3 regions of the Shewanella sp. 6_MG-2023 genome follow, and region 1 is predicted to be linked to each of the others. Evidence: predicted binding sites of a transcription regulator. Region 1 holds the regulator's gene; each other region holds the start of a gene.

Region 1 (4,735 bases):
TAAAACCATTAAAGGTTGGTTTGGTTATGATAACCCACAACGGTTTAATCGAACATACGCCAAGGATATGTTCAACATCTATACAGGTGCAATGTACTCCAGCAAAAAGCAGGCTGATATTTCTACTACTTCTTTAATATTGGGATTAGAGGCGAGTATTGATAGTGTTCAAGGTAAATATGATGCTTTATCTGCGACACCTAGCCAGGTCGATTTAAACATGGAACTGGGGATTTCTAACGAAGGAATTGAAGATTGGCAAATGGATTCTTCGATTTTTTTAGGTGGCTGGACGAGCGATGTTAATACCATATTAGATTCTGAAAATAGACGCCAGACTTGGTTTATTGGCCCATCCATGGGGCTGGAATATAGCAGTCTGGGTCAAGATGAAGAGGAAGATTTTTACGCAGCAATCAATGTGATTGGTGTATCTGCTGGAACGCAATGGTTTGTTGATGATGTTTCGATAAGTATCAGAGGCGACCTGTTTGGTGATTTTAGTATGGTGAAACCCTTTGCAACAAAAGATTATCGCCAAAATGGAGGCCATTTTTGGGGGACAAAATCGGTGCTTTGGGAAGGTGGCTATGGATATGCTTTAGGCCATACAGCCAAATTAGCACTAGAGGCGAATTATAAAGAATTGTTGCTCGGGGTTAAGTTTCAAAGTCAACGCTGGGACTCTATAGATGATAATGAGTTTAATCGAAGCAGTGATTGGAATCCAAACGTCAGTGACCTAGATTTTAAAGATGCACGTGATAGGTATGAAGTTTATCTCGATGTTCCTTTAACGAATACTATGAGTATCAGTATTCACCATGAACGTATCGATCGAAGTGGCACATTAACCGGAATTGAAAACTTGGCCATTGCCAATCGAAATGATGAAACAGAAAGTCGCAGTAGCATTCACTTTACTTATCAATATTAGCCGATAAATCATTGCCTGTATCATAGACTAGACTATCTAGTTTTTGTGATAAATGGAGCTGTAGAGCTTAAATATTTTGCTGATTAATTTTTTAGAAAAGAGTTTTCTTAAAATTGTCACAAGGTTATGAAACTAAGAGTTAATTTGGATTTTTCTATGAAATACAATTACTGAAAGCTGCTGCAGCTGAAAATTTATAGATGGCAAATGGTACTCATAATGAATTGCAAGTAATTTCATGTTTCAAATGCTGGGATTGTGATCAATTGCGCTGTATCATACCGCGCAACCCTACTATAAGAATTAACAGCTGGAGTGAGCAATGCTAAAGAAAGCTATGAATATCGCAGATTATGATCCACAACTATTTGCAGCAATTGAAGATGAGACTCGTCGCCAAGAAGAGCACATTGAATTAATCGCATCAGAAAACTATACCAGCCCACGTGTTCTTGAAGCTCAAGGTTCACAGCTAACTAACAAGTATGCAGAAGGTTACCCTGGTAAGCGTTATTACGGTGGTTGTGAGCATGTGGATATTGCTGAAGAGTTAGCTATTTCTCGTGCAAAAGAATTATTCGGCGCTACATACGCTAACGTACAACCACATTCTGGTTCTCAAGCAAACTCAGCTGTTTTCATGGCACTGCTTCAAGGCGGTGATACTGTTTTAGGTATGAGTTTAGCCCATGGCGGTCACTTGACTCATGGTTCTCACGTTAGCTTTTCTGGCAAGTTATATAATGCTGTTCAGTACGGTATCGATGAAACCACAGGTAAGATTGATTACGCTGAAGTTGAACGTTTAGCCGTTGAGCATAAACCCAAAATGATCATTGCTGGTTTTTCTGCTTACTCTGGGATCATAGATTGGGGCAAATTCCGCGAAATCGCTGATAAAGTAGGTGCTTACTTATTTGTCGATATGGCGCACGTTGCCGGTCTTGTGGCTGCAGGTATCTATCCGAATCCGCTACCTCATGCACACGTTGTGACAACCACTACCCATAAAACCCTAGCGGGCCCTCGTGGTGGTTTGATTTTATCTGCCATTAACGATGAAGCTATCTATAAAAAACTAAACTCTGCAGTATTCCCTGGTGGCCAAGGTGGCCCATTAATGCACGTTATTGCAGCCAAAGCGGTAGCATTTAAAGAAGCATTAGACCCTGAATTTACCACTTATCAAGAGCAAGTGGTTGCTAATGCGAAAGTGATGGCGAAAACCTTCATTGAGCGTGGCTACAATGTTGTTTCTGGTGGCACCGATAACCACTTATTCTTACTTGATTTAATCAACAAGGATATCACTGGTAAAGACGCAGATGCTGCGCTAGGTCATGCAAATATCACAGTTAACAAAAACTCAGTACCAAATGATCCACGTTCACCGTTTGTGACGTCTGGTTTACGTATTGGCTCTCCTGCTATTACCCGCCGCGGTTTCACTGAAACTGAATCTGTAGAGTTAACTAACTGGATGTGTGATGTGTTAGATGACATCACTAACGAAGCTACTATTGAGCGCGTTAAAAACCAAGTGCTTGAATTATGCGCTAAGTTCCCAGTTTACGGTTAATGTCAACCGAGATTGATTAACATAAACAATGATCTATTTAACTAACGCGGATAATCTTTTCGATAAGGTTAACCTTGTAAAGTAAATAGGATAAACTTCAATGGTCGTAAGTACTCAGTGCTTACGGCCATTTTGTTTTTTATTTCAGGAGCGGATATGCATTGCCCATTTTGTAGCGCGACAGATACGAAAGTTATTGATTCAAGACTCGTGGCTGAAGGCCATCAAGTGCGCCGTCGCCGGGAATGTACTGAGTGTCATGAACGCTTCACCACTTTTGAAGGCGCCGAATTAGTCATGCCGCGGGTGATCAAGCAAGATGGCACTCGCCAACCATTTGATGAAGATAAGCTGCGTGGCGGCATGCTTCGGGCTGTTGAAAAACGCCCAGTTTCAATCGATCAAATTGAGCAAGCGTTAAGTAAGATTAAGTCCACTCTTAGAGCAACAGGTGAGCGTGAAATTGATTCGGCCATGATTGGTAATTTGATGATGGATCAATTGATGATCCTAGATAAAGTTGCCTATATCCGTTTTGCTTCAGTTTATCGCGCCTTTGAAGATGTTTCCCAATTCGGTGAAGCCATCGCCAAGCTGCAAAAATAATCTAGCTTATTTTTATTGCCGTCTTTAATTAATTGCAGTCTTACATTTGTTGGTATTGGCACTTTGTATTCTTGCCAATGATTAACCTTATTTAGCAGTTCTGAATTTTAATGACTGCTTTTTAGTTTCTAGAAGGTCTTTATGTCTCAGTGGTCAAAATGTGATATTGAAATGATGAGCCTTGCTATTTCATTAGCTGAAAAAGGCCGTTATACCACACGTCCAAATCCTAATGTGGGCTGCGTGATTGTCGCCAATGGCGAGATTATTGGTCAAGGCTATCATATTAAAGCGGGTGGCCCCCACGCAGAAATCCACGCCTTAAAAGATGTCGAAAATCGTCAATTACAACAGCTACTCCCTCAAGCTACAGCCTATGTCACCCTTGAACCCTGCAGTCATTATGGCAAAACCCCGCCATGTGCTAAGGCATTAATTGCAGCCAAAGTGAAGCGAGTGGTGATTGCGCAAATGGATGCGAATCCGCAAGTGGCGGGTAATGGCGTTAGCATGCTTGAAGCGGCAGGTATTAAAGTTGATGTGGGTTTGCTAACAGCTGCGGCAAGCCAACTTAATATCGGCTTTATGAAACGCATGACTACGGGATTACCTGAAATCACCATTAAGCTGGCAGCCAGTTTGGATGGTAAAACCGCGCTATCGAATGGGGTATCAAAGTGGATAACCGGCCCCGAAGCCAGAGCCGATGTGCAAAAGCTGCGCGCCCGTCATTGTGCGCTAGTGACTGGCGTTGAAACTGTGTTAGCTGACGACCCCTCTTTGAATGTGCGCTACGAGCAATTGGCTGGTGTACAAAACAGCCTTGCTGAGTCTGACCTTCAACAGCCTTTAAGAGTGGTGCTTGATAGTAAAGCAAGGCTGACTGCCGACTATAAAATGTTTACTATTGAAACGCCGATTTTGCTGGTGTCTTGTGTCGACTATCCAGCAGAAGTAAAACAAGATTTTAAGTCCCATGTTAGCTTTATCACAATAGCGGCTAATAACGATGGACGAGTTGATTTGCATGCTTTATTTACACACTTAGGCCAGCATTGTAACTCAGTATTAGTCGAGGCTGGTGCCAGCGTTGCTGGTAGTGTTATTCAAAGTAAATTAGCTGATACACTTTATTTGTACCAAGCAATGAAAATATTAGGCAGTCATGGACGCAATTTGATGCAATTAGACGACTATCAAACTATGGATCAGATTCCTGATGTACAATTAACGGATTGTCGCAGAATTGGTACAGACCAACGACTGATTTTAAAGCTTAATTCGCCAGCGAATTAACTAATGCAATTTTGTCTATCGGTCGATGCTAAGCGTGGCCCAAAAGATAACAAGTGAGTAAATATGTTTACTGGGATTATTGAAGCACTAGGTACATTAAGAAAAGTTGAGCGTAAAGGCGATGATATTCGTTTGACTGTAGCCAGTGGCAAGCTCGACTTAACCGATGTAAAACTGGGTGACAGTATTGCCACTAATGGGGTGTGTTTAACCGTAGTGCAATGTTTAGCAGATGGTTATGTTGCAGATATTTCTGCTGAAACCGTTGCCTTAACCGGATTTGCTAAATATAACGTCGGTCAAAAAGTAAACCTTGA
Region 2 (4,735 bases), on a different contig from region 1:
TAACAAAGGTAAATCCCCTAAAAAATGATAGCCAGATATTATAACGTGTAAGCGACTTGATAGCCAACAGCTTAAGCGTAAGATAAGCTACTTAGGTGTGCAAAAATGGTTAAGGGTTTGGTAAATGTCTAAGGCTTCAAAAGAAAATAAATCATCACTTCGTGTTGGGATCGCCCTCGGTAGTGGCGCGGCTAAGGGCTGGGCTCATATTGGGGTGATAAAAGAGCTGGCCGCCATGGGGATCCACCCTGAAAAGATTGCTGGCTGCTCTGTTGGGGCTCTGGTGGGCGCAGCTTATGCTAATGATCATTTAGAAGAGTTACATGAGTGGGTGAGTGGGTTTTCTAGTTGGGATGTTTTAGGCTTAATGGATTTAAGCTGGCGCAAAGGTGGCTTAATCAGTGGTGAAAAAGTATTTGATGTTTTAGCTGGTCGAATAGGCGATCTAAAAATAGAGCAATTGCAAAAGCCGTTTGCGGCAGTGGCGACCGATTTATATTCTGGCCAAGAAATTTGGTTCAAAGAAGGCGATTTACGTCATGCGGTAAGAGCCTCGTGTTCAATGCCGGGCTTTTTACCCCCAGTACAATTGCATGATCGCTGGTTAGTGGATGGCGCAGTGGTAAACCCTGTGCCAGTGTCAATGTGCCGCACCATGGACGTTGATGTAGTGATTGCAGTGGACTTAAATGGTCACCGCCGTAATAGTATGCATATGTTGCCTCAACAAATGACCAGCTGTGCGCCCACTGAAATTGAAAAGCAATTAGTGGCCAAAGAGCCAGAGTCGGCGTTTATGGATCTGCTAGGTAAAGGTAAAGAGTATATAAATAGTTTCTCAGAAAAGTTTTCCACAAGCACGAAATCTCACCCTGGGATGATTGCGGTGATGTCGCAATCAATGGATATTTTAGAGCAGCGCCATAAACGCGCCAGATTAATGGGCGATCCACCGGATGTGTGTTTAGTGCCACAGCTTGCTGATATCGGTACCATGGAGTTTCATCGTGCTGATGAAGCGATAGAAGCAGGCCGTCAATCTGTGCGCCAATCTGCGCATTTAATTTATGCAGCCCTTGGTATTAGCCCAAATGATTAACGCCAATTAAAGCGCTTTGCTTTAATCATACTGATTTTTAACGGTTGAAATGACCTGTTTAAGCATCAATATACCAGTATAAATCTGTGATAACTATTTGTATAAATCTGCGATAACTATTCGTATAAGCCTGCAATTACCAGTTTAAATCTGTAATAAATAGCAATCTATTTATAGGCGTTTCAGCACTCAGTAGCTGCTTTTTATAACCTGGTCAAGTTCAACTTTTCTAAATAGTGTTGAGCTTGGCAGTAATTTTTTTCATTTTGTTCCCCTTCATCAAAACATGATCTAGATCATGGATTTTTAGTGCCTATTATTGCCTAATGCACCATATATTGTGTTTGTTGATAATTATGTGTGGATATATAGTGTTTATATCCTGTGCATAAAAGGAGTAAAAGTAATGCCTGTAGTAATTAAAAGGGACGGTTGTCGTACTCTATTTGATGAGTCGCGGATCAAGGATGCCATTGTTGCAGCAATGGAAACTGCTACAGGTAGTGCTGATGAAGACTATGCTTCAACAGTCGCTTGTGTGATTAGAGATCAAGTTGCTAACGATGAAGAAGTTGAGATCCATCATTTACAAGCTTTAGTTGAAAACTTATTAATGGAAGGTCCTCATAAAGAGGTTGCGCGTCATTATATTGAGTATCGTCACGACCGTGATATTTGCCGTGAAGCCAAAAGTAAATTGAACTGCGAAATTCGTGGTTTGGTTGAACAAAGCGACGCGTCGATTTTAAATGAAAATGCCAATAAAGACGCTAAAGTTATTCCAACTCAACGGGATTTACTTGCTGGCATCGTGGCCAAACATTATGCCAAGTCGCATCTATTGCCAAAAGATATTGTTGCTGCACATGAGTCAGGTCAACTGCATTATCACGACTTAGACTATGCACCATTCTTCCCAATGTTTAACTGCATGCTAATTGATTTAGCAGGCATGTTAACCCATGGCTTTAAAATGGGTAATGCTGAAATTGATACCCCTAAATCAATTTCAACTGCGACTGCAGTAACTGCGCAAATTATTGCCCAAGTGGCTAGCCATATCTATGGCGGCACCACCATTAACCGCATTGATGAAGTATTAGCTGAGTTCGTTCAAAAGAGCTATCAAAAGCAGTTGGTTATCGGTAAAGAGTGGGGCGTAGCAGATGTTGAAGCCTTTGCCATGGCGCAAACTGAAAAAGAATGTTACGACGCATTCCAGTCTTTAGAATATGAAGTAAATACCCTTCATACCGCCAATGGCCAAACGCCATTTGTGACCTTTGGTTTTGGCTTAGGCTCGTGCTGGGAAGCGCGTTTAATTCAAAAGTCGATTCTTAAAGTACGTATGGCAGGTCTAGGTAAAAACCGTAAAACAGCGGTATTCCCAAAACTGGTTTTTGCTATTCGTGATGGCCTAAATCATAAAGCTGCTGATGCTAACTACGATGTGAAGAAGTTAGCATTAGAGTGTGCCACCATGCGCATGTATCCAGATATTCTTAATTATGAACAAGTTGAACGCGTTACTGGTTCATTTAAAACGCCAATGGGTTGTCGTTCATTCTTAGGAACTTATGAAGAAAATGGTGAGTTAATTCATGAAGGGCGTAACAACTTAGGTGTTGTCAGCTTAAACTTACCTAGAATCGCCATTGAAGCCAAGGGCGACGAAACCGCTTTCTTTGCCTTATTAGAACAGAGAATGACACTCGCTCGTAAAGCACTCGATACCCGTATTGCCCGCTTAGTGGGTGTAAAAGCGCGTGTTGCACCAATCCTATATATGGAAGGTGCTTGTGGTGTTCGTTTAAATGCAGATGATGATGTGTCTGAAATCTTTAAAAATGGCCGCGCGTCAATCTCATTAGGCTACATTGGCTTACATGAAACCATTAATGCACTTTATGGTACTGATGAGCACGTGTTTGATAGCGAGCTGTTACGCACTAAAGCCATTGAAATTATCTCAGTGATGAAGCGCGCGACTGAAGCGTGGAAACAAGAAACAGGTTATGGCTTTAGCCTATACAGCACCCCAAGTGAAAACTTATGTAGTCGTTTTTGCCAGCTAGATGCCAAAGAGTTTGGTGTGGTTGCAGGGGTTACTGATAAAGGTTACTACACTAACAGTTTCCATTTAGACGTCGAAAAGAAAGTCAATCCATACGATAAAATTGAGTTTGAATTACCGTACCCAGAAATCACCAATGGTGGCTTTATTTGTTACGGTGAGTTCCCGAACATGCAGCACAATATTGAAGCATTAGAAAACGTCTGGGATTACAGTTACACCAGAGTGCCTTATTACGGTACCAATACCCCAATCGATGAATGTTATGACTGTGGTTACGTTGGTGAGTTTAACTGTACCAGTAAAGGTTTTGTGTGCCCTAAATGTGGCAACCATGAGCCAAGCCGTGTGTCGGTAACCCGTCGTGTATGTGGTTATCTAGGCAGCCCTGATGCAAGACCATTTAACTATGGTAAGCAAGAAGAAGTTAAACGCCGCGTTAAGCATTTATAAATAGCAAATTCATGAAGTTAGCAAAGCTAATTCCGTGATTAACCCAACAAGGCGCTTTAAGCGCCTTGTTTTGGTTTGGCCTTAGTGATGCAAATAGGTTTACAGCGTGAGTGTTTACGCGACAATGAGCAGTAAGAGAAGTGATTATGAATTACCATCAGTATTTTCCTATCGATGTGATCAACGGCCCAGGTACCCGCGCGACCTTGTTTGTTTCAGGTTGTGAGCATCAATGCCGTGGTTGTTATAATCAGTCTACTTGGGATCCTCGTTCAGGCCATGAATTTAGCCAAATGATGGAAGATCAAATTATTGCTGATTTAAATGATACTCGTATCAAGCGCCGTGGTTTATCACTTTCTGGTGGCGACCCATTATTCCCAGCTAATCTCGACAGCATTTTGTCTTTGGTTAAACGGGTAAAACAACAATGCCCAGATAAAGACATTTGGCTATGGAGTGGCTACAAGCTCGATCAAATGTCCCTCAAACAACTGCAAGTATTAGACTATGTAGATGTGTTAGTGGATGGCAAGTTCGAGCAAGATTTAGCGGATCCCAGTTTGAAGTGGCGTGGTAGCAGTAATCAAATTATTCATGATTTAGTTCAAATAGATTAACCATAAGCTGCTGTGGATAATGTGTTTCGTCTAACGAACTGTTATACTTCGCCTCCGTAAACGTGTTGGATTGATACAAGTGCTGTGTTTGAGCATGTTATTGTGTCAGTGGCACAATGTTGAAATTTAAGGTAACACAATGAATTTAAAAGAAGAACTGCAAGCATTAAACGATAAAGCAGAAAAGTTTCGCCGTAAACTTGCTGCTGCACAAGCCCGTGAAGATAAAGCGGTTATCATGCAGTTTAAAAAAGAGATCGCGACAGTAACAAAACGTATTGCAAGTTTGAAAAATCAGCAATCACGTCAATTAAACAAAGCCGGTAAAGATGTAAAAGAACTAAAATTTAGTCGTGTGCTGACCAAAGCGGAACAAGCAGACATGGGTAAATTAAAAAAATCAGTTAAAGGATTAGTTGTTGTACATCCAATGACTGCGCTTGGCCGCGAAATGAATATTAAAGCAGTAACTGGTTTTGCCCCAGCAAA
Region 3 (4,735 bases), on a different contig from region 1:
AGATATCGGTTGTGGTGGTGGTATTTTGTCAGAAAGCATGGCTAAAATTGGTGCCAATGTAACAGGTTTAGACATGGGTGAAGCGCAAATTGAAGTGGCTAAACTGCATGCATTAGAAACTGGCATCGATATCCAATATCAAACCATGACCGCAGAAGAACATGCACAGCAACATCAAGGCTATTATGATGTGGTCACATGCATGGAGATGTTAGAGCACGTCCCTGACCCATTATCAGTGATTAAAGCATGCTGCGATATGATTAAACCTAACGGTTATGTGTTCTTTTCAACCATTAACCGTAACCTGATGTCATATATTCAAGCAATTGTTGGCGCTGAATATGTTTTAAAGATGCTGCCAGTTGGCACGCATGACCACAGTAAGTTCATTAAACCGTCTGAGTTAATCAATTTGGTTGACCAAACAGAGCTTCATTGCCGTGATGCTCTTGGGATAAGCTTTAACCCTTTAACGGGTGTATATAAGTACACGAATAAAGTTGACGTTAATTATATGATCGCCACCCAAAAAGCTGATTAGTATCACATCGTCATCTTTAATAGCCAGCCATAAATAGTAGAACAATATTAAAGTAGTAATACTGCAGTGAATCAGTGACATTACTACTTTAATCCTTCACTTAATTCATAATCGGATTAAGTAATCGCTAATAACTTCAGCACGCTTAGGATAACTATGAACAAGATTAAAGGTGTACTCTTTGATTTAGACGGTACATTAGCTGATACAGCCCCAGATCTTGTCCATGCATTAAATTTAAGTTTGCAAGAGCGCGGTATCGCTAGTAAAAGTATTGATAACTTACGCTATGCTGCCTCCCATGGTAGTTTGGCGCTTGTAAAAGCCGGTATACCTGAGCTTTCCCATGAGTTACAAATCGAAGTTCAGCAAGCTTTGTTAGTGCATTACCAACGGGTCAATGGTGAAAAAGCATCATTATTTAGCGGTTTTGATGATTTTCTGTTGTTATTAGAGCAACGTGACATCCCTTATGGTGTTGTTACTAATAAACAAGCCCGTTTTACTCGGCCATTGGTTAAGGCCTTAAACATCGAGCACAAACTCACTGCGATTATCAGTGGTGACTCCACCCAGCACTCCAAACCACATACCGCGCCAATGTTACTTGCTGCCCAGCAAATTAATTGCCTGCCACAGGACATCCTATATATAGGTGATGCTGAAAGGGATTTAATTGCCGCCCGTAATGCTGGGATGAAAGGCGCTATCGCATTATGGGGTTATTTGTCAGAGCAAGATAAACCCAATGAATGGCCGAGTGATTTTCAGTTCAGCAAGGTTGCCGACTTACATCAGGCTTTCCTTAACAAATCTTAAATATAAATAGCAAATAATTTTGTTAACAAAACAATCGATCGCCGAATATTGTAGCGATCGAGCTCACGTTTTTTTTCGGCTAAATATTAATCTTAACCAACAAAATATCGTGTATTTTGACCTAGCAGGTTAGCCTTCACTAACATTGGCCACTATACATAAGATATCCACAACTTATTCACTAAATTGCTGCTTGCAAATCGCCCCAAACCTCACTATCTTGTATGTAAGTTTTAATTAAACACCATATCTTGTGTGTGACATCAGAACAAGACACAAGGCTTTTTCTGCTTTGGGTCTTCAAATAACACTCGTATTTCTTGGATATATTACGTTGTTAGTGCTTATGGATGATCAACTTACAAGGGACCGTATTGTGATTTAATGGCGATCGTAAACGAGACGATTAAAAAAGATCCAAAATTTAAATCACGCAAACTATTTTACAATCAAGGCTTTTTTAATGAACAGCAATATGACAGTCACAAAACGCAGTGGCGAACGCGAAACAATCGATTTAGACAAAATTCATCGCGTTATCGAGTGGGCAGCTAAAGGATTGAAAAACGTTTCAGTCTCAGAAGTTGAATTACGTTCTCATCTACAATTCTTTGACGGTATTCCAACTGAAGCAATCCACGAAACCATTATTAAAGCAGCAGCAGACTTAATCTCACCAGAAGCGCCTGATTATCAATTCCTCGCTGCAAGACTTGCTGTTTTTCATTTACGTAAAAAAGCTTTTGGCCAATTTGAGCCACCGAAGTTAGTTGATCAAGTCACTCGCTTGGTTGAACTTGGCAAATACGATAAGCATATTTTAGAAGATTACACGTCAGAAGAATTAACCATTTTAGATGGTTATATTGACCACTGGCGCGATATGAACTTTTCTTATGCTGCAGTTAAACAGCTTGAAGGCAAATACCTAGTTCAAAACCGCGTCACTAACGAAATTTATGAAAGTGCTCAGTTCCTGTATATTTTAGTGGCAGCTTGTTTATTTGCGCGTTACCCAAAAGACACCCGTTTAGATTACATCAAACGTTTTTATGACGCGGCTTCAACATTTAAGATTTCTTTACCAACCCCAATTATGGCAGGTGTACGTACTCCGACACGTCAATTTAGCTCATGTGTATTAATTGAATGTGACGACAGCCTTGACTCTATCAATGCGACCGCATCTTCAATTGTAAAATACGTTAGTCAACGCGCAGGTATTGGGATCAATGCCGGTCGTATCCGTGCATTAGGTAGCCCTATTCGCGGTGGTGAAGCATTCCATACCGGTTGCTTACCATTTTACAAATACTTTCAAACAGCGGTTAAATCGTGCTCTCAAGGCGGCGTACGTGGTGGTGCAGCTACCCTATTCTACCCGTTATGGCATTTAGAAGTTGAATCGTTACTGGTACTTAAAAATAACCGTGGTGTTGAAGACAACCGTGTTCGCCATCTTGATTACGGTGTACAGCTAAACAAATTGATGTACCAACGTTTAATCAAAGGTCAAAACATCAGCCTATTCAGCCCATCTGATGTGCCAGGTTTATACGACGCTTTCTTCGCTGATCAAGACGAATTTGAACGTCTATACCTTCAGTATGAAGCTGACTTAAGCATTCGTCGTAAAGAGATTAAAGCAGTTGAATTATTTTCATTGATGATGCAAGAGCGTGCATCAACAGGCCGAATCTACATTCAAAATGTTGATCACTGCAATACTCACAGCCCATTTGATCCGCAAGTTGCGCCAATTAAGCAATCAAACCTTTGTTTAGAAATCGCCTTGCCAACTAAACCGTTGAAGAATATTGATGATCCAAATGGTGAGATTGCCCTTTGTACATTATCAGCATTAAACCTTGGTGCTATCAAAGATTTATCAGAGCTAGAACCATTAGCTGACTTAGCAGTACGTGCATTAGATAACTTGCTTGATTATCAAGATTACCCAATCATTTCAGCGCAACTTGGTTCTATGAATCGTCGTACTCTAGGCATAGGTGTGATTAACTTCGCTAATTACCTTGCTAAGAATGGCATGAAATATTCTGATGGCTCAGGTAATAACTTGACCCATAAAACCTTTGAAGCAATTCAATTTTACTTATTGAAAGCATCAAACAATTTAGCAAAAGAGCAAGGCGCATGTCCTTTGTTCAATGAAACAACGTACGCTCAAGGTATTTTACCCATTGATACCTATAAACGTGACTTGGATAAAATTTGTGACGAGCCATTACACATGGATTGGGAAGGTTTACGTGCCGATATTAAACAGCACGGCCTGCGTAACTCCACTCTTTCGGCATTAATGCCGTCTGAAACATCATCGCAAATTTCTAATGCAACCAATGGCATTGAACCACCACGTGGCCTGATCAGTGTTAAAGCCAGTAAAGATGGTCAATTAAAGCAAGTTGTACCTGACTTTGATGAACTTAAAGATAAGTATGAATTACTTTGGAATATGCCAAATAATGAGGGTTACTTACAGTTAGTCGGTTTGATGCAGAAGTTTGTGGACCAAGCAATCTCATCAAATACCAATTACGACCCGACACGATTTGATAATCAAAAAGTGCCTATGCAAACCTTACTGAAAGATTTGCTCACCGCTTATAAGCTTGGGGTTAAGACCCTTTACTATCACAACACCCGTGATGGTGCATCGGATCAGTTTGATGACATCACTGTCGTTGAAAAAGAAGACGATGGTTGTGCAAGCGGCGCTTGTAAGATTTAATCACTAATTAGCATATCAACGCGGGGAGTTTTCCCCGCTTTTTTGGGATATAAAAATGGCTTACTCTACTTTCTGTCAAACTCCGAACAACCCAATGTATGAACCTATGTTCATGGGACAACCCGTTAACGTTGCACGTTACGATCAACAAAAATATGAAGTGTTCGAAAAGTTAATTGAAAAACAATTATCCTTTTTCTGGCGTCCGGAAGAAGTAGATGTAAGTAAAGATAAAATCGATTATCAAAGTTTACCTGAGCATGAAAAGCATATTTTTATCTCAAACCTCAAATACCAAACCTTACTTGATTCAATTCAAGGCCGCTCACCAAACGTAGCATTATTGCCATTAGTGTCGTTACCTGAGCTTGAAACTTGGATTGAAACTTGGTCTTTCTCTGAAACTATTCACTCTCGTTCATATACCCATATTATTCGTAATATTGTTAATGATCCTTCAGTAGTTTTTGATGACATCGTCGTCAACCAAGAAATCTTAAAACGGGCCGGTGATATCGCTCAATATTATGATGACTTGATTGAATTAACCCAAGTGATGAATCTACACGGACAAGGCACGCACCTCATCAACGGTAAAGAAATTACCGTTAATAGCCGTA

The links. The regulator NrdR, encoded in region 1, represses ribonucleotide reductase genes. The targets are predictions, from matches to a motif close to AAACACNANATNTNGTGTTT.
Region 2: nrdD (anaerobic ribonucleoside-triphosphate reductase) is a predicted target of NrdR. The motif match lies at 1,426-1,445, and genes of this name have one in related genera.
Region 3: nrdA (class 1a ribonucleoside-diphosphate reductase subunit alpha) is a predicted target of NrdR. The motif match lies at 1,603-1,622, and genes of this name have one in related genera.

What each region holds. Positions count from the first base shown of each region.
Region 1 is NZ_JAUOQU010000028.1:36,187-40,921, forward strand. Features, by position in the region: gene Q4533_RS15485 (DUF3943 domain-containing protein) at 1-937, shown strand, start outside; gene glyA (serine hydroxymethyltransferase) at 1,260-2,516, shown strand; gene nrdR (transcriptional regulator NrdR) at 2,673-3,122, shown strand; gene ribD (bifunctional diaminohydroxyphosphoribosylaminopyrimidine deaminase/5-amino-6-(5-phosphoribosylamino)uracil reductase RibD) at 3,264-4,418, shown strand; gene Q4533_RS15505 (riboflavin synthase) at 4,482-4,735, shown strand, end outside.
Region 2 is NZ_JAUOQU010000015.1:31,170-35,904, reverse strand. Features, by position in the region: gene Q4533_RS10550 (DEAD/DEAH box helicase) at 1-6, opposite strand, end outside; gene rssA (patatin-like phospholipase RssA) at 125-1,099, shown strand; gene nrdD (anaerobic ribonucleoside-triphosphate reductase) at 1,506-3,626, shown strand; gene nrdG (anaerobic ribonucleoside-triphosphate reductase-activating protein) at 3,773-4,246, shown strand; gene Q4533_RS10530 (YibL family ribosome-associated protein) at 4,386-4,735, shown strand, end outside.
Region 3 is NZ_JAUOQU010000023.1:8,265-12,999, reverse strand. Features, by position in the region: gene ubiG (bifunctional 2-polyprenyl-6-hydroxyphenol methylase/3-demethylubiquinol 3-O-methyltransferase UbiG) at 1-544, shown strand, start outside; gene Q4533_RS13750 (HAD family hydrolase) at 695-1,363, shown strand; gene nrdA (class 1a ribonucleoside-diphosphate reductase subunit alpha) at 1,827-4,115, shown strand; gene nrdB (class Ia ribonucleoside-diphosphate reductase subunit beta) at 4,171-4,735, shown strand, end outside.